Longimicrobium terrae: one gene and its partner. The protein of the gene in region 1 binds, or shares a complex with, the protein of each later gene. Links are inferred from orthologs where the notes say so. Each region holds a gene or a part of one and is shown on either strand. Other genes may lie near its edges. The genes, in order: uvrA and mfd.

Evidence for each region.
Region 2: the proteins of uvrA (region 1) and mfd are in contact, whole or in part, in a crystal structure (PDB 4DFC), measured with the Escherichia coli proteins. The link is inferred for Longimicrobium terrae from one-to-one orthologs.

Annotation. Positions count from the first base shown.
Region 1 is NZ_JACHIA010000021.1:295-7,007, reverse strand. Bases 3,046-6,465 are described here. They hold uvrA (excinuclease ABC subunit UvrA), read right to left. Parts: upstream 6,159-6,465; coding sequence 3,246-6,158; downstream 3,046-3,245. Also shown: HNQ61_RS23100 (alpha/beta hydrolase), read right to left, coding at 171-953; HNQ61_RS23095 (hypothetical protein), read right to left, coding at 986-2,176; HNQ61_RS23090 (hypothetical protein), read right to left, coding at 2,298-3,041. UniProt on the Escherichia coli protein: The UvrABC repair system catalyzes the recognition and processing of DNA lesions. UvrA is an ATPase and a DNA-binding protein. A damage recognition complex composed of 2 UvrA and 2 UvrB subunits scans DNA for abnormalities.
Region 2 is NZ_JACHIA010000003.1:755-11,189, forward strand. The notes cover bases 2,907-6,792. They hold mfd (transcription-repair coupling factor), read left to right. Parts: upstream 2,907-3,253; coding sequence 3,254-6,592; downstream 6,593-6,792. Outside these bases: HNQ61_RS06130 (M20/M25/M40 family metallo-hydrolase), read right to left, coding at 1-1,197; HNQ61_RS06135 (DUF4384 domain-containing protein), read right to left, coding at 1,244-2,698; HNQ61_RS06145 (peptidylprolyl isomerase), read left to right, coding at 6,800-8,347; HNQ61_RS06150 (peptidylprolyl isomerase), read left to right, coding at 8,496-9,797; HNQ61_RS06155 (S4 domain-containing protein), read left to right, coding at 9,794-10,084; HNQ61_RS06160 (NADPH-dependent FMN reductase), read left to right, coding at 10,269-10,435. UniProt on the Escherichia coli protein: Couples transcription and DNA repair by recognizing RNA polymerase (RNAP) stalled at DNA lesions. Mediates ATP-dependent release of RNAP and its truncated transcript from the DNA, and recruitment of nucleotide excision repair machinery to the damaged site.

The DNA of each region.
Region 1 (6,713 bases):
GGATGTGTACCCGCTGGTGCCGCGCGGGTGCCGGGCCGAGACAGGCCGGGCGCGACGCGATCCGGCATCCAGAACGGGCGGATGCGCACCACGGTTTCAGGCGGGGTGATCCGGGCAGTCGGCGCCTCGGAGTACGCCGCGGCCGATCCACCCTCAACCGCACCAGTGATTCAGCGCGGCGGCGGCGCGGGGAGCGAGGCGGCGAAATCGCGCAGCGTGTGCCAGTACGCCTCGCCCGCGACGAACACGAGATCGTTGTGCCCGGCGCCCTGAACCCAGAACTCGCGCGCGTTCCCCGGGGCGAGGGCGCGCAGCCGCTGCCCGTGCGCGAACGGAATCACCTCGTCCGAGGTGCCGTGAATCACCAGCACCGGCGCGGTGACGCGGGGGAGCTTGTCGACCGTCCGGAACCGGTCGAACGGCAGCACCCGCACCCGGCTGAACACCCCGCCGACGCTGGTGAAGGTGCTTTCCAGAATCAATCCCGCGACAGGGCGGCGCGCGGCCAGATCCGCCGCGGGCCCGCCGCCCAGCGAGCGGCCGTGGACGATGATGCGGTCCGCGGGCACCCCGGCGGCGCGGGTGAGGTAGTCGAACGCGGCGTCCTCGTCGCGGTAGGCGGCCTGCTCGGACGGACGGCCGGTGCTGAGGCCGTAGCCGCTGTAGTCGTACGCCAGCACGCTGAAGCCCGCGTCCCGCAGGTCGCGCAGAAAGGGCATGTCCTGCGCGAGGTCTTCGCCGTTGCCGTGGCTGTACAGCACGGTGTACCGCGCGTCCGGATTACGCAGGTGCACGGCCGCCACCACGCCGCCCCCGTCGCGCGGCAGCAGCAGGATGTCGGGCGTACGGGCGTAGCGCGCGGCCGGCGGCATGAAGATCAGCCGGTCCGCGGCCACCCACATCAGCAGCGAGAACCCGGCGTAGATCAGGCCCAGCAGGAGCAGATAGCGCATGGCGGCGCGGAGTACGGTGGCGCGAGTTAGCGTCACGCGAGGGCGGCGGGAACGGCGGGGACGGTGGACGCGGCGGCGGGCGCGTCCGCCGCGGGCTTCGGCGCGCCGATCAGCCGCTCCACGAGCAGGATGGTGCGGGTGCGCACGGGCTCGAACGCCAGCCCGACGGCGACACCGGTGAGCACGCCCCCCGCCCGGTCGCTGAGCCCCAGCCGCGCGCCCACCCAGCCCTGCAGCACCTGCTCCAGCGTGGCAAAGAGAATCACCGTCATCAATCCCACCGCGCTGGCGACGGCGGTGCGGCGGATGGCGAGCGCCGGGTCAAGCGCGCCCGAGCCGAACATGGCGAACGCAAGGCAGGCCAGCAGCCCCAGAAAGCCCGCCAGCAGCGACAGCGCGAACCAGTAGGGAACCGGCGGCGTGTATCCCGTGGCGCTCTGCAGCAGCCGGAGCGCCGAGGCGATGAGCGCGACGGCGGCGGCCAGCACGCACCCCTCCAGCACCCAGAAAATGCGGCGCCGCTCCGGGGCATCCGCGCGGCGGTAGCTGGCCCGCAGGTTGGCGAGGGCGATCACCAGCGTGGCGAGCAGCGCGGCGACGGTGGCATACCGGGCAGCCACGCCCGCCAGCCGCAGTCGCGCGCCGCCACCCTCGATCGCGATGTTCACCATCTGCGGGATGACGACGACGATCGCGCAGAACCACGCGGCGGTGCGGCGCAGGTTCCGCTCATCCATCGTCCACGCCTGCGCGGCCGAGATGGCGCGGGCCGGGCGCGAGCGGGCGCGCGGCTGCACGTCCGCAGGGTGCAGCGGGCGGGGAAAGACGGCGGAGAAGCGGATGAGCATCGCCATTCCCGCCACGGCCATCAGGGGGAGCAGCGTGTCCAGCGACATCATGGCCCAGCGGGGAAGGCCGCTCGCCGTCAGCATCCACCAGACGGATTCGCCGGCGAGCGGATACGAGAGCAGGGCCAGAAAGGTGGCCAGCACGCGCGCGTCCTGCCGGTCCCAGCTGCGGAACGCCAGCACCAGCGCCAGCATGGCCGCCGCCGGCCCGCCCGCGCTCAGCAGCACCATCATCACCAGCAAATGGATGCTGAAGCCGGCGCCGCTCAGCCGGACCTCCTGCACGAAGCCGATGAGCGTCAGCGCGCCCAGCGCAAACGAGGTGGCGGAAAGCACGCGGACGAATCCGCGCAGCAGCGGGTGGGAGCTGGACATGGGGACTGCGGGGGTGCGGGAACCGCGGGGAGGCACTGCGCACAAGCTACGGCGGACGGCGGACTTGCGGAAGCGGAGCGCATCCCGGGCCCCGCCGGGCCCGGGATGCCGGCCACAGGTGCTACGGCTCGCTCACCAGAGACAGGGGCTGCTCCGTCCAGACGTTCACCGGCTCATAGTTGACCGTCGCCGGGCGGAAAACGTACAGCCGGGCCAGCTCCACAAAGGCCGGCTTCACCTGCGGGTCCACCGAGCCGCGGCTGAGATAGCTGTAGAGGACGTGCCCGTTGCGGCTCACCAGAAAGCGGAGCCGGAGGTTCATGGCGCCGTCCATGCCGGGATTGGCCAGCATCAACTGCTGAAACGCGGCGCGGACCGCGGGCCCGTTCACCGGAACGGGAGGGCACTCGATGTATTCCGTCCCCGGCGCCAGGGGCGGCTCGGTGCGCTGGGGCAGGGAGACCACGAAGTACTCGTCTTCCACGGGAAGCGTGGCCAGCAGAGGCGCGGCCTGGTCCAGCACGCCCTGCACCACGTCGCCCGCCACGTTGGCGTCCACGAACGCCCGCGTGGCGCCGGTCTGGTGGTTCACGAACTCCACCACCAGGTCGCCGTACGGTTCCGCGACGCCGGCCTGCCGCGCCGCCTCCATGATGCGCGCCTGAACGGTGTCGCGAATGGACTTGTTCGTGGAGTCGCGGCGGATCTCCTCCGGCCGGCGGCGGTCCGGACGCGCCCTGCGGGCCGGCATCCGCTCGCGCACGCAGCCCGGCTCCAGCGGCAGCTGGGAATCCTGCGCGGAGGCCGCACCGGGCGCGGCGGCGGCAAAGGCAAGGCTCGACAGAAGCAGCAGGCGGTATCGCACGGATGGAATCAGAATCGGGTGACGAGGGAGGGCCGAAAGCGCGGCCGGAGCGGGAACGGATGAATATCCGCCGAAAACGTCTGCCGCAAGCCGCGCCGGCCGTGACCGCCTTTCACCGCCCCCATCGGACGGCGATGACCGGCTGTTCACGACCATCTGCCCCGGACGCGCGAAGGGCCGCTCCGGAGAGCGGCCCTCAGTTCATCACGCGTTCTCAGTTTTGCGCGGCCGGCCGCGTTTGCGGGTGCCCGGCTCCGCGGGGGCGGCCGGTGTTTCCGCGGGCGCGGTCTTGCCCAGCAGCGTCTGCAGGAACCGCCCGGTGAACGATCCCTCCACCTGCGCCACCTGCTCCGGCGTTCCCGCCGCCACCACCGCGCCGCCCTTGGGCCCGCCCTCCGGCCCCAGGTCGATGATCCAGTCCGCGGTCTTGATCACATCCAGATTGTGCTCGATCACCAGCACCGTGTTGCCCCGCTCCACCAGCCGGTGCAGCACCTCCAGCAGCATCCGCACGTCCTCGAAGTGCAGCCCCGTCGTGGGCTCGTCCAGGATGTAGAACGTCTGCCCGGTGGCCAGCTTGCTCAGCTCCGTCGCCAGCTTCACCCGCTGCGCCTCGCCGCCCGAAAGCGTCGTCGCGGCCTGGCCCAGGTGAATGTAGCCGAGACCGACGTCCGACAGCGTCTGCAGCGAGCGCTTCAGGCGAGGGACGGCGTCGAACAGCTCAAGCCCTTCATCCACCGTCAGTTCCAGCACGTCGGCGATGGAGTGGCCCTTGTAGAACACCTCGAGCGTTTCGCGGTTGTAGCGCTTGCCGCGGCACACCTCGCACGGAACGTAGACGTCCGGCAGGAAGTGCATCTCGATCTTCACCAGGCCGTCGCCCTGGCACGCCTCGCAGCGCCCGCCCTTGACGTTGAAGCTGAAGCGCCCGGGCGTGTAGCCGCGCATCTTGCTTTCCGGCAGCTCCGCGAACAGGTCGCGGATGACGGTGAAAAGGCCGGTGTACGTGGCGGGATTGGAGCGGGGCGTGCGGCCGATGGGGGACTGGTCGATGTCCACCACCTTGTCCAGCAGCTGCAGCCCGTCGATGCAGTCGTGCGCGCCGGCCACCGTCTTGGCGCGGTAGAACTTGCGCGCCAGCACATTCCACAGGATGTCGTTGATCAGCGTCGACTTCCCCGATCCCGACACGCCCGTCACCGCCACGAAGCAGCCCAGCGGAATGCTGACGTCCAGCCCGCGCAGGTTGTGCTCGCGCGCGTTGCGGATGGTGAGCTCGCGCCCCTCCACCGGGATCCGCCGTTCCACGGGAATCTCGATGCGACGCTCGCCGCGCAGGTAAGCGCCGGTAAGCGACTCCTCCGCCGCGGTCACGTCATCCACCGAACCCGCGGCGATCACCTTGCCGCCGTGCCGCCCCGCGCGCGGGCCCAGGTCGACGACGTAGTCCGCGGCGCGGATGGTGTCCTCGTCGTGCTCCACCACCAGCACGGTGTTGCCCAGGTCGCGCAGCTGCTTGAGCGTTTCCAGCAGCCGCTCGTTGTCACGCTGGTGCAGGCCAATGCTGGGCTCGTCCAGGATGTAGAGAACGCCCACCAGCCGCGAGCCGATCTGCGTGGCCAGGCGGATGCGCTGCGCCTCGCCGCCGCTGAGCGTTTCCGCCGAGCGGCCCATCGTCAGGTACTCCAGCCCCACGTTGACCAGAAACGACAGCCGCTCGCGCACTTCCTTGAGGATGGGCGCGGCGATGTCGCGCGACATGGTCGGCAGGCCGTCCACATACTCAAAAAAGCCCAGCGACTCCGCCACCGGCATGGCCACGATGTCGCCCAGCGAGCGCCCGCCGACGGTGACGGCCAGGCTTTCGGGCCGCAGCCGCGCGCCGTGGCAGGTGCCGCACGCCAGGGTGCTCATGTACTCTTCCAGCGTCTCGCGCACGGAGTCGCTGCTGCTTTCCTTGTAGCGCTGCTCCACGTCGCGCAGAATGCCGGCCCACTTCAGCTTCTTGCTGATGGCCTTGCCACCCTTGGGCGCGCCCTTGTCGTCCGCGCCGTACATCAGCAGGCGGCGCACCTCGTCCGTCAGTTCCTGCCACGGAGTGTTGAGGTCGAAGCCCACCGCGTCGGCCAGCCCTTCCAGGATCGTCCCGCGCAGATGGCCGCGGGGCACGCCCCAGGGAAGGACGACGCCTTCCAGGATGGAGAGCGAGCGGTCCGCCAGGACGAGGTCCGGGTCCGGCTCCTTGCGCGTGCCCAGGCCGCCGCACGCCGTGCAGGCGCCGTAGGGGGAGTTGAAGGAAAACTGCCGCGGTTCCAGCTCCGGGATGCTGACGCCGCACTCCGCGCAGGCGTAGTGCTCGCTGAACAGCTCCGGCTCCGGATCGACGGCGTCCGGCGTGTGCGCCACAACCTGCACCACGCCGTCGGCGGAGCGCAGCGCCTGCTCCACCGCGTCGGCGATGCGCGAGCGGTTTTCGCCATCCACCGCCACCTTGCGCTCCACGTAGATGCTGATGTCGTGGTTGGAGCGGCGGTTGAGCACGGGGGGCTCTTCCAGGCGGTGCACCTCGCCGTCGGTGCGCGCGTGGGTAAAGCCCTTGCGGCGCATTTCCTCGAACAGGTCGCGGAACTCGCCCTTGCGGCCGCGCACGGCGGGGGCGAGCACTTCCAGCCAGGTGCCGGCCGGAAGCTCCATGAGCCGTTCCACGATCTGCTGCGCGCTCTGCCGGGCGACCGGCTTGCCGCAGGTGGGGCAGTGGGGGGTGCCCGCGCGTGCCCAGAGCAGGCGCAGGTAGTCGTACACCTCGGTGACGGTGCCGACGGTGGACCGCGGGTTTCGCCCGGCGGTCTTCTGTTCGATGGAGATGGCCGGCGAGAGCCCCTCGATGGAGTCGACGTCGGGCTTTTCCATCATGCCCAGGAACTGGCGGGCGTACGCGGAAAGCGATTCCACGTACCGCCGCTGCCCCTCGGCGTAGATGGTGTCGAAGGCGAGCGACGACTTGCCGCTCCCGCTCAGCCCGGTGATTACCGTGAGCTGGTCGCGGGGGATCTCGACGTCGATGTTCTGGAGGTTGTGCTCGCGTGCGCCGCGGACGATCAGGTTTTCTTCTGCCATCCCGAAAACTTACCGCAACGGGCGCCCGCTTTCAACCGTCCAGCGAACGCCGAACACATTTGTTCACCCGCGCTTGCGGCGGATGGGCGGGCGGGGGCGGTGCGGCGGGTGCCGCGGAGGTTGACGGACGGGGATGCGGGGAGGCGGAGAACGGGGCGCGGACCGCGGGCCGCGGCTTCGTGCGGAGAGGCGGAATCAGCTGCCAACCGTCCCCGGTGCAGGGAACGGACAACCGGCGCGCGCCCACCGCCTCGTGGCCCTCACCCCGCGTGCTGCGCACGACGACCCTCTCCCACAAACAGACGTGGGAGAGGGAGCACACCCCAGATTCGTGACGAGGAGAGGTTGGTGTGGGGGGGCGGGTTCCGGCCCGGCGGTTGAAACCGCGCCTCAAAAGACACGAAGTCCGCCTGCGCGGACTGCGGCGGACTAGGCTTGTTTTCCCGATGCAGTTGAAGCCCCGAACCGGATGCGCCAGCAGCGGGTTCGGGGGTTCCCGCTGTTTGAGAGCGTGTCCCGCAAACCTCTAATACGGGGCAGAGCGGGGCGACGACC
Region 2 (10,435 bases), on another replicon or contig:
GGGATGGTCCGAGAACCATTCCGAGCCCAGCAGCCCCTTCTCTTCCCCGCTCACGTGCAGAAAGATGATGCTGCGGCGGGGCCGCGCGCCCAGCCGCGCGAACGCCTCGGCCACTTCCAGCAGCCCCGTGGTGCCGCTGGCGTCGTCATCCGCGCCGTTGTAGATGCTGTCGCCGTTCACCGGCCGTCCCACGCCCACGTGGTCCATGTGCGCGGACAGCACCACGTACTCATTGCGCAGCGCCGGATCGCTTCCCGGAAGAATGGCGACCACGTTGGGCGCGTTGCGCTCGTCGGCGTTCTCCATCGGCAGTGCGCCGCTCGCCGTCACCCCGGCCAGCACGACCGGCGCGGCGGCCGGAGCGCGCCACTGCTCATCCAGCGACATCCCCGCCGTACGAAAGAACTGCTGCGCGGCGCCATACGTCACGAAGTACTGCGGAAAGCCCGCCTCGCCACCCAGGCTGCGCGCGCCCGCCGCGGTCTGCCGCGTGTAGGCGGCAATGCTGTCCGCCGTCCACGACGGCTCCAGCACGTAGACGATCGCCGATGCGCCCGCCCGCTGCGCCGCCGTCGCCTGCCGGTTGCGCTCCACGCGCCAGTCGCGGCTCCCGCCGCTGCCCGGAAGCGCCGTCACCACCACGCGGTCGCGCAGGCTGCCCTGCGCCAGCACGCCGTCCGCGGCGCGCCCGGCATACACCAGCCCGGCCGAAGCCAGCGGCTGCGCCGTGCCGCCGCGCGCAAAGAAGTCGCGCCCCAACTGCAGGCGCTGCGAGCCGCCCGAACCCCGAAGTTCCAGCCCGGCGCCCGCCGCGCGAAGGCGGCGCAGCGGAAACGGCCACCACTGGTAAAAGGTGCTGTTTTCGCCGCCCGGCTGCATTCCCCACAGCTTGTACTGGTTCACCAGGTAGCTGGCGGCGATCTCCAGCTCCGGGCTGGGCGTATCGCGTCCGCGCATGCGGTCCGAGGCCAGGAACTCGATGCGGGCGTAGACGTCCTGCGGGGTGATGGTGGCCACCGCCTGCTCCATCGTCAGCCCGGGCGCCGCGGGGTGCGCGGGGAGGGGAGACGACTGCGCGCCCATGCTCATCGGCGGCTCGGAGGCCGGCGCGGGCAGGGGCGCGGGGGTGGACGCGGGCGCCGCGCAGGCAGACAGTGCCAGCGCGGCGGAAAAGGCGGCGTACGTGCGTCGCGTCATGAGGGGGCTCCAAGGGTGTGGGGGCGGGCCGGACGGCCCGCCCGCGTCACGCCCCGGGCGTCCGTGAGCGCGGGCTCGAAGACGACGAAGGGCGTGAAGACGAACCGCCGGACGATCCGCCGCTGGACCGGCTGCTGGACGGCGGCGACGACTCCCGGCGGGGCGCCGCCTCCCGCGGCGGCGCGGATTCCCGGCGCGGGGCCGACTCGCGCCGCGGCTCCGCCTGGCGGCGGGGCTGGCTTTCGCGCGCCGGCTCCGCTTCGCGCGCTGGGCGGCGCGGCTCGGAGCGGGGCTCCGACCTCGGCTCCGCGGTGCGCGGCTCCGACTGGGGGCGCCGCTGGAACGTGGGGCGGTCGCGGTTGGGCGCCACGGGGCGCCCCTGCTGCCGCGGCTCCTGCTGCGTTTCGCCGCCGTTGTCCGCGCGGCTGTCCGGAGGCGTTACGCGGGGCTCCGTGTCCGGCCGGCGCGACGAACCCGTCACGTCCGACGGGCGGGAGCCGCGGCTGGAAGGCCGCTCGTTCGCGCCCGACGATCCCACGCGCGGCTCGTACGAGCCTGGGCGCCGCGTGCTGCCGCGCACGTCCGATCCGCGGCTTTCCGGCGCGTTGCCGCGCACGTCGGCGCCGTCCTGCGGGCGCGGGCGGGGCGTGTAGCCGGCCCGGGCCGTGGGCGCGTTGCCCGCGGTGCGCTCCTTGTAGCCGTGCAGCGGCGGCGGCTGGCGGTGCGTGCGGTAGTAGTCGCCGTAGTAGGCCCGGCGGCTGCCGCGCCAGTAGCGCGTATCATAATAGTACCGCTGGCGGCCCAGGAAAATGCGCACCCGGTCGCAGCCGTACGAATCGTAGTCGTAGTACGAAATGTTGGTGTACCAGTCGCCGTAGCCGTCATAGCAGGCGTACCGCGGATAGCGGTAGCGGCGGCCCACGTGGTACGTGTAGTAGTCGGTGCTCTCGTACCCCTGCGCGTTCTCCGGCACCACGGTGCGGACGATCTCGTCCATGGCGTAGAACGGGTCGCCGTAGATGCTGCGGTTGGCGTCCCATCCGGCGTAGCGCGGGCGGTACAGGTCGCGCACGCGGTACAGCTCCAGCGGTTCGTCCAGCATCACGGCGAAGACGTAGCCCATCCCCACGCCGCCGCGCACGCGCAGGTAGTCCCACCCGCCGCGCGAGCCCAGGCTCAGGGTGCGGCCGCCGTCCACCCACCCGTCGTCGTCGTACGAGCGGGGGTAGAGGACGTCGACGTCGCCGTTGGTGTCGATGTGAAAGACGGCCAGGTAGCCGTCGCGTTCGGTTCGCACGTTCACCCGCATGCGGTCGCCCGAGCGGAAGACGTCGCCGCCGTTCATCCACACGCGTACGTCGCCGTTCTGCGCGGCGAGTGCGGCGGTGATGGCCGAGGCGCCGGAAAGCGTGGCCGGCACGAGGGGCGCGGACTCGGCGGCGGCCGGAACGGCGCCGAGCGCGGCGAGCACGAGGCCCGCGGCAAGAATTCTGGTTTTCATCAGTGGGTCTCCGGTGGAGCGGGGTTGAGCACCCATGCAGCGCGGCAAGCGCCGTTCCGAACCCGCCTCCATGCAACATACAAGGAAAGTGCTGGATGAACAAACGTTTCCGCCGCTCCACCGCGCGTCCCTGCGTCACCGTGCGGGGACGGGTGTTCTCGGAATGCGGACGATAGGGGAGAGTGCGTCAGTGCGGGGTGCGTGAGTGCGTTAGTGCGGAACTGCAGTACGAAAGTACGAGAGTGCGAAAGTGCAGCACCCTTGGACGGGGTCGGCTGTCCGCTGCGGTGTGTGAGGCGTATCCCCCTGCCGTTCCCCCCGCGTACCTCCGCTACCCCTGCGTCCTCCGCGTGAAACGGACGGCAGTCTCGGCGGGCACACACGCCTGGGACGGGGCGGAATTGCGGCGGTGGTTGACGCCCCGCACCGCACCACGGTACTTTTCCGGATTGTCCCACGCATCGCCAGGAGCCGCGCCGCGGCTTTTCCGGCGCGCCCGCGTTCCGCCCCGCTCCGCGGCGGGCGCCCTCCAGACGGGTCCCCCAACACCAGGCTGTGCCGCATCCGCTGCTGATCGACTCGTTCCAGACCGTTCCCGCGTTCCGCGACCTGGCCGCAGGCCTGCCGCGCGCGGGCGAGTCGGTGGTCGCGGCGGGGCTGGCGGGCTCTTCGCCGCTGCTGCTGCTGTCCGCGCTGCACCGCGCCCGGCCGGAGCGCATGTGGCTGGTGGTGACGAGCGGCCCCGAAGACGCCGAAATGGCGTCCAGCGACCTGGAATCGGTGCTGGGCGACACCTCCGTCTTTCTGTATCCCCAGCGCGAATCCCTTCCCTACGAGGAGGGCGAGCCGCACCTGGAGATCGGCGGTACGCGGGTGGAGGCGCTGGAGGCGCTGCTGAGCGGGCGGGCGCGCGTGCTGGTGACCACCGCGCGCGCCATGCAGGAGCTGTCGCCGGCGGTCGAGGGGCTGCGCGACCTGCGCCTGGAACTGCGCGCCGGCGACACGCTTCGCCTGCCGGAACTGTCGGCGCGCCTGGAGGAGATGGGCTTTGAGCGCGTCGCCACCGTGGAAGAGGTGGGGCAGTACGCGCTGCGCGGCGGCATCGTCGACGTGTTCGGCTTCGGATCGCCGGAGCCGGCCCGCATCGAGCTGCTGGGCGACGAGGTGGACAGCATCCGCTTCTTCGACATCCTGTCGCAGCTGTCCGTCCGCACGGTCAACGTGCTGCAACTGCTGCCCGTCGACCTGCGCAACCCGGACGGCATCGGCGGGGCGCGCCGCACGGAATCGGCCGGGTCCACCGAGGAGCGGCGGTCGCTGCTGGACTACCTGCCCGAAGACACGCTGATCGTGCACCTGCACGGCTCGGGAACGCGGCAGGAGCTGGACCGCACCTGGGCCGAGGTCGCGCGCCTGCACGAAAGCGAGGCGCGGCGGGGAACGAAGCCGGAGCCGCCGGAGCGCGTCTTTCTTCCGCCGGTGGACGCCGTCCGCCGCCTGGCCGCGTTTCCGCAGCTCTTCGTGGAAGAAGCGGGCGACCTGCCGGTGCAGCGCTGGGCCCGCTTCCGCGCGCTGCCGCCGCCCGCCATCGACCGCGACATGGGGCGGCTGGGCGAGCTGCTCAAGTCCGCCGCCCACGCCGGGGAGCGCTCGCTCGTCCTCTGCGACAACCAGGGACAGCTGGAGCGCCTGCAGGAGCTGCTGGACGACCTGAAGGTCGCCCGCGCGGTGGAGCTGGCCATCGGCTCGCTGACCGGCGGGTTCGTGCTGATGGACGCGGAGCCGCCGTTCCGCGTGCTGACGGACCACGAGATCTTTCGCCGCTCGCGCCGCATCCGCAGGCGGCGCCGGTTTCGCGGCGGCGCGGCGCTGGAAAGCGTGGCCGCGCTCAAGCCCGGCGACTACGTGGTGCACATGGACCACGGCGTGGGGCAGTTCCGGCGGATGGAGCGCGTCCGCCTGGGCGAGGAGGAGTTCGAGACGCTGGTGATCGAGTACGCGGGCGGCGAACTGCTGCGCGTGCCCGTGCACCGGGTGGACCTGATCGAGCGCTGGGTCTCGGACGATGACGAGGCCGCGCCGCCCAAGGTGCACCGCATCGGCGGCAAGGACTGGTCGCGCGCCCGGCAGAAGACGCAGAAGGCCATTCAGGAGATGACGGCCGAGCTGCTGGAGCTGTACGCCAGCCGCCAGGCCGAGCAGGGCTACTCCTTCAGCGCCGACACGCGCTGGCAGCGGGAGATGGAGTCCGCTTTCCTGTTCGAGGACACGCCGGACCAGCGCCAGGCCACGGAAGACGTCAAGCGCGACATGGAGTCGCCGCGCCCCATGGACCGCCTGATCTGCGGCGACGTGGGATACGGCAAGACGGAGATCGCCATCCGCGCGGCGTTCAAGGCGGTGCAGGACGGCAAGCAGGTGGCCGTGCTGGTCCCCACGACGATTCTGGCCGAGCAGCACCTGCACACCTTCAGCGAGCGGCTGGCGGACTTTCCCGTCAAGATCGAGGCGCTGTCCCGCTTCCGCACCGCCAAGGAGCAGAGCTCCGTGCTCGCCCGGCTGGCGACGGGGGATGTGGACATCGTCGTGGGCACGCACCGCCTGCTTTCGCCCGACATCAAGTTCCGCGACCTGGGACTGATGGTGATTGACGAAGAGCAGCGCTTTGGCGTGAAGCACAAGGAGATGCTGAAGCAGCTGCGCCGCTCGGTGGACGTGCTGACGCTGACGGCGACGCCCATTCCGCGCACCCTGCACTTTTCGCTGCTGGGGCTGCGCGACATGACGCTGATTCAGACGCCCCCGCGCGACCGGCAGCCCGTGATCACCCACGTGCTCCCGTGGACGGACGCCATCCTGGAAGACGCCATCCGGCGCGAGCTGGACCGCGGCGGCCAGGTGTTCTTTGTCCACAACCGGGTGGAAACCATCGGCGCCGTCGCGCAGAAGGTGCAGGCGATGGTGCCCGACGCGCGCATCGGCATTGCGCACGGGCAGATGCGCGAAAAGGAACTGGAAGAGGTGATGACCCTCTTTCTGGAGGGCGAGGCCGACATCCTGGTGGCCACGGCGATCGTGGAGGCGGGGCTGGACGTGCCCCGCGCCAACACGCTGATCGTCAACCGGGCGGACCACTTCGGCCTGAGCCAGCTGTACCAGATCCGCGGCCGCGTGGGGCGCAGCCATCACCGCGCCTACTGCTACCTGCTGGTTCCGGACGAGATCGAGGAAGACGCCGAAAAGCGGCTGCGGGTGCTGGAGCACTACACCGAGCTGGGCAGCGGCTACCGCATCGCGCTCAAGGACCTTGAACTGCGCGGCGCGGGTAACATCCTGGGCCAGCAGCAGTCCGGCTTCGTGCATGCGGTGGGGCTGGACACCTACCTGCGGCTGCTGGAGGAAACCATCCGGCAGATCCGCGGCGCCGGAACCGACGGCCCCGCCCCGCTGGCCGACGTTTCGGTGGACGGTACCGCGCTGATTCCCGACGCGTACATCCCCGACGAGGCGCAGAAGCTGAGCTTCTACCGGCGCCTGAGCCGCGAAACCACGCTGGACGGGATCGAGGCCGTGCGCCGCGAACTGCGCGACCGGTACGGCCCGCTTCCGGAAGAGGTGGAGAGGCTGCTGGGAACCGCCTCGCTGCGGCTGCTGGGCGGCGAGTTGGGGGTGGAGCGGCTGCTGGTTCGCCCGTGGGACGTGCGCCTGAACTTTCGCAAGGGCGTGGTGCCGCGGATGGCGTCGCTGCAGCGGGCGCTGCAGGCGTGGCAGTTCAGCGTGGAGGTTCGCCGCCCCCTTCCCCTGTCGCTCACGCTGACGCGGCACGGCACGGAGCCGATTCTGAACACCCTGGTCCCCGCCCTGCGCGACCTGGCGGCGGAAATGGCAAAATGAAAGTGCGTGAGTGCGGGGTGCGTCAGTGCGTGAGTGCGAACGGCACCGGGCACCGGGCACTCGGCACTGGGCACTCGCCGTTGAAGCACTCACGCACCCAGCACTGACGCACTACCGCACTTCTGTTCGTTCGACTTCCAGAGTGCCGGCGGGCCCGGGGGCCTTCCGGCGTGAACTCACAATCCAACCCCGGTCCGGAGAACACGAATGAAGTTGTCCCGCTGGGCGTTCATGGCCGCCCCGTTCGCCGTCGCGGCGTGCGGCATGGGTGGCGCCATGACGTCCCACACCGACGTGGTGGCCAAGGCCGCCGGCACGGAACTGCGCGTGGAAGACGCGGCGCAGATCCTGGCCGCCAATCCGCAGATTCCCGCCGACCCGCAGGTGGTTCGCGCGCTGGCCGACCTGTGGGTCGATTATTCGCTGCTGGCCACCGCGGCCGCCGAGGACACCAGCCTCAAGGTGCTGGACCTGGACGAGTTCGTTCAGGACGAGACGCGCGAGCAGACGGTGTTCCGCTACCTGGAAACCCAGGTGCGCCCCGACACCGTGATCGACGACGCGCGTCTGGAGCAGATGTGGAACACCGAAGGGCCCGGCGTAGAGATCCGCGCCCGCCACGTGCTGTTCCGCCCGGCGCCGGAAGCGACCCCGCAGCAGCGGCAGGCGCTGAAGGCCAAGGCCGAGCAGGTGCGCGCCCGCGCGGCCGCCGGTGAGGACTTCGCCACGCTGGCCAAGGAGTTCACCGAAGAGCCCGGCGGCAAGGAGCGCGGCGGCGACCTGGACTGGTTCGGCCGCGGCCGCATGGTGCCCCAGTTCGAGGAAGCGGCCTTCAAGCTGCAGCCCGGACAGGTGAGCCCGGTGGTGGAAACCCCGTTCGGCTACCACGTCATCAAGGTGGAAGACCGCCGCCAGCAGGCGCTGGGCGAGAACCGCGAGGCGTACCGCCAGCAGCTTCTGGGCAGCGCCCGGCAGCGCGCCGTGGGCACCTACGTGGATTCCATGAAGAAGGTGGCCAAGGTCACCATGGAGCCCACCGCGCTGGAAGCCCTGCGCGAACTGGGCGGCCAGGACAACCTGGAGCTGCGCGGCCGCGCGGCCAGCCGTTCGCTGGCCAGCTACCAGGGCGGCGAAATCACGGCCGGTGAACTGGCCACCCTGCTGCAGGGCGTGCCCGCCGGACAGCGCGAGCAGATCAAGACCGCCCCCGAGGCGGACCTGCGCGGCTTCGTGGAGAACGAGGCGCTCAAGGAGTATCTGTACGCCGACGCGCAGAAGAAGAACTTCAAGCTTTCCGCCGCCGCGGTGGACAGCATCCGCACCGGCACGCGCATGGGGATTCACCAGATCCTCGAGGCGTCCGGCCTGGCCAACCGCCGCTTTCCCAAGGGCAAGGCCGGCACCGGCGCCATTCAGGAAGCCGTGCGCCAGTTGATGGAGCAGGCCGTGGGCGGCCAGCGCCAGCTTCCGCCGCTGGGCAAGCTGGGCTTTGCGCTGCGCAACTCGTACGGCGCCGACGTGAACGCCGAGTCGTTCCAGCGCGTGGTGGACCGCATGAAGGTGATCCGCGCGTCGCAGCCGCAGCAGGGCCCGGGCGGAATGCCGGGCGGACCGCAGGGCATGCCGCCGGGCGCCATGCCTCCGGGTGCCATGCCCCAGGGCGCCCCGCCGCAGGGCCAGCAGGACCCCCGCGCGCAGCCGCAGGCCGCGCCGGGCGCCGCCCCCCAGGGCGCGGCTCCGCAGGGCCAGCGCTGACCGGGCCCCCGCGCCGCATGCCGGCGCGGGGAACCCCGGGCGGGTGAACAGGATATAAGCACGCGGCCGGTGCACCCCACGGGGTTCCCGGCCGCGTTTTCCGCCGGCTCCGGCCGGCCTTTTCTCGTTACCGTCCCCGATGGAACCGATGCGCACTCGCATTGCCCTGTTTGCCGCCGTGCTGGCCGCCGCTCCCGCGGCGGCCCAGACCACGCCCGCTCCCCAGCCCGGCGAAGAGGTCTGGGACGGCGTGCTGGCCGTGGTCGGCGACACCATCCTCCTTCGCTCCGACGTGCAGCTGGCGCTGGAGCAGCTTCGCGCCTCCGGCACTCCGGTTCCGGAAGACGCGGCGGGGCTGCAGCGCACCGTTCAGCAGATTCTGGATGAGCGCATCAACGACCTGCTGCTGCTGGAAGCCGCGCGCGCCGCCGGCACCGCGGTGAGCGACGCCGAGGTGCAGGCCGCCGTGGCCGACCAGGAGCGCCAGGTTCGCCAGCGCTTTCCCACCGAGGTGGCCTTCGCGGAGGCGCTCGCGGGTTCGGGGCGCACGGTGGAGGCGTACCGCACCGAGCTGGCCGCGCAGTTCCGCGACCAGACGGTGGTGCAGCGCTACGTGCGCAGGCGCATGGGCGAAATGGCGCCCGTGGCCATCACCGAAGCGGAGATTTCGGAGTTCTTTACGGCCAACCGCGAGCGCTTCGGCGTGCGGCCGGCCACCGTCACCTTTCAGCAGGTGATCGTGCGGCCGGTGGCGTCGGACTCGGCGCGGCAGGCGGCGCTCACCACCATTCAGCGCGTGCAGCGCGAACTGGCCGAGGGCGGCGACTTCGAGGTGCTGGCCCGCCGCTACTCGATGGACGGCAGCAAGGACCGCGGCGGCGACCTGGGCTGGTTCCGCCAGGGGCAGATGGTGCGCAACTTCGACCTGGCGGTGTTCAACATGCGCCCGGGGCAGACCAGCGGCATCATCGAGACGGAGTTCGGGTTTCACATCATCAAGCTGGAAAAGGTGCGCAGCGGCGAGCGGCAGGCGCGCCACATCCTCATCCAGCCGACCATCACCCCGGCGGACGTGGAGCGGGCCCGCGGGCGCGCGGACTCGGTGGCGACAGCGCTGCGCGGCGGGGCCAACCCGGCGGAGCTGGCGGCGCGCTACAACACGCCCGACGAGGCGCGCTTTCAGCGCGACATTCCGCTGGAGCGGCTGCCGGCGCCCATGTCGCTGGCGCTGACCGGGGTGGAGACGGGCGGCGTGGCCGGGCCGGTGCAGGTGGACGGCGGACCCAACCCCTCCTTCTCGGTGCTGCGTGTCTCCGAGCGCACCACGCAGGGCGAGTACACGCTGGACGAGCAGCGCGAGCGGGTGCGCGGCATCATCCAGGAGCAGAAGCAGATGCAGCGCCTGCTGGCCGACCTGCGGCGCGACACCTACGTGTCCATTCAGCTGTGAGCGAAGAGGGGCCGCTGCGGGTGGACGTGCTCCTTCACCGCCTCTGCCTGACCAAGAGCCGCAGCGAAGCCAAGGCGGCGTGCGAGGCGGGGGCGGTGACGATCGACAGCCGTCCCGCCCGCCCCGCCGACATGGTGACCGCCGGACGCCGGATTCACATCCGGTATCCGGCGCGGATCCTGGAAGTGGAACTGCTGGAACTGCCGGGCAAGGGTGTATCGAAGAAGAACGCCCGCGATCTGTACCGGGTGATTACCGACGAGCGGGTGCGCGAAGATCGTTTCTGAGCGCACCCGCTCTCTTTTCATCCCCTCCATCCGGCGCGGCTGTGTGTCTGGTCGATGGACGGAGGAGATGCCCTTCATCCGCCTCTTTCCGCCCCGCCCTCCGTTCGTTCTCTTGTTGCGCTCCGGCGGTTTGCCATCCACGGCCCCCGCCGCCCATCCGGCGCGACCTGATCTCCATCCACTGATGAGCGAAATGACCGCGGAACCCGTGATCCGCATTCTGGCCGTGTCCGGCAGCCTGCGCGCGGTTTCGTCCAACGGCGCCGTGGTGGAGGCGCTACGGATGCTGGCGCCGGACGGGGTGCGGGTGCAGGTGTTCCGCGGGCTGGATTCCCTGCCCCACTTCAACCC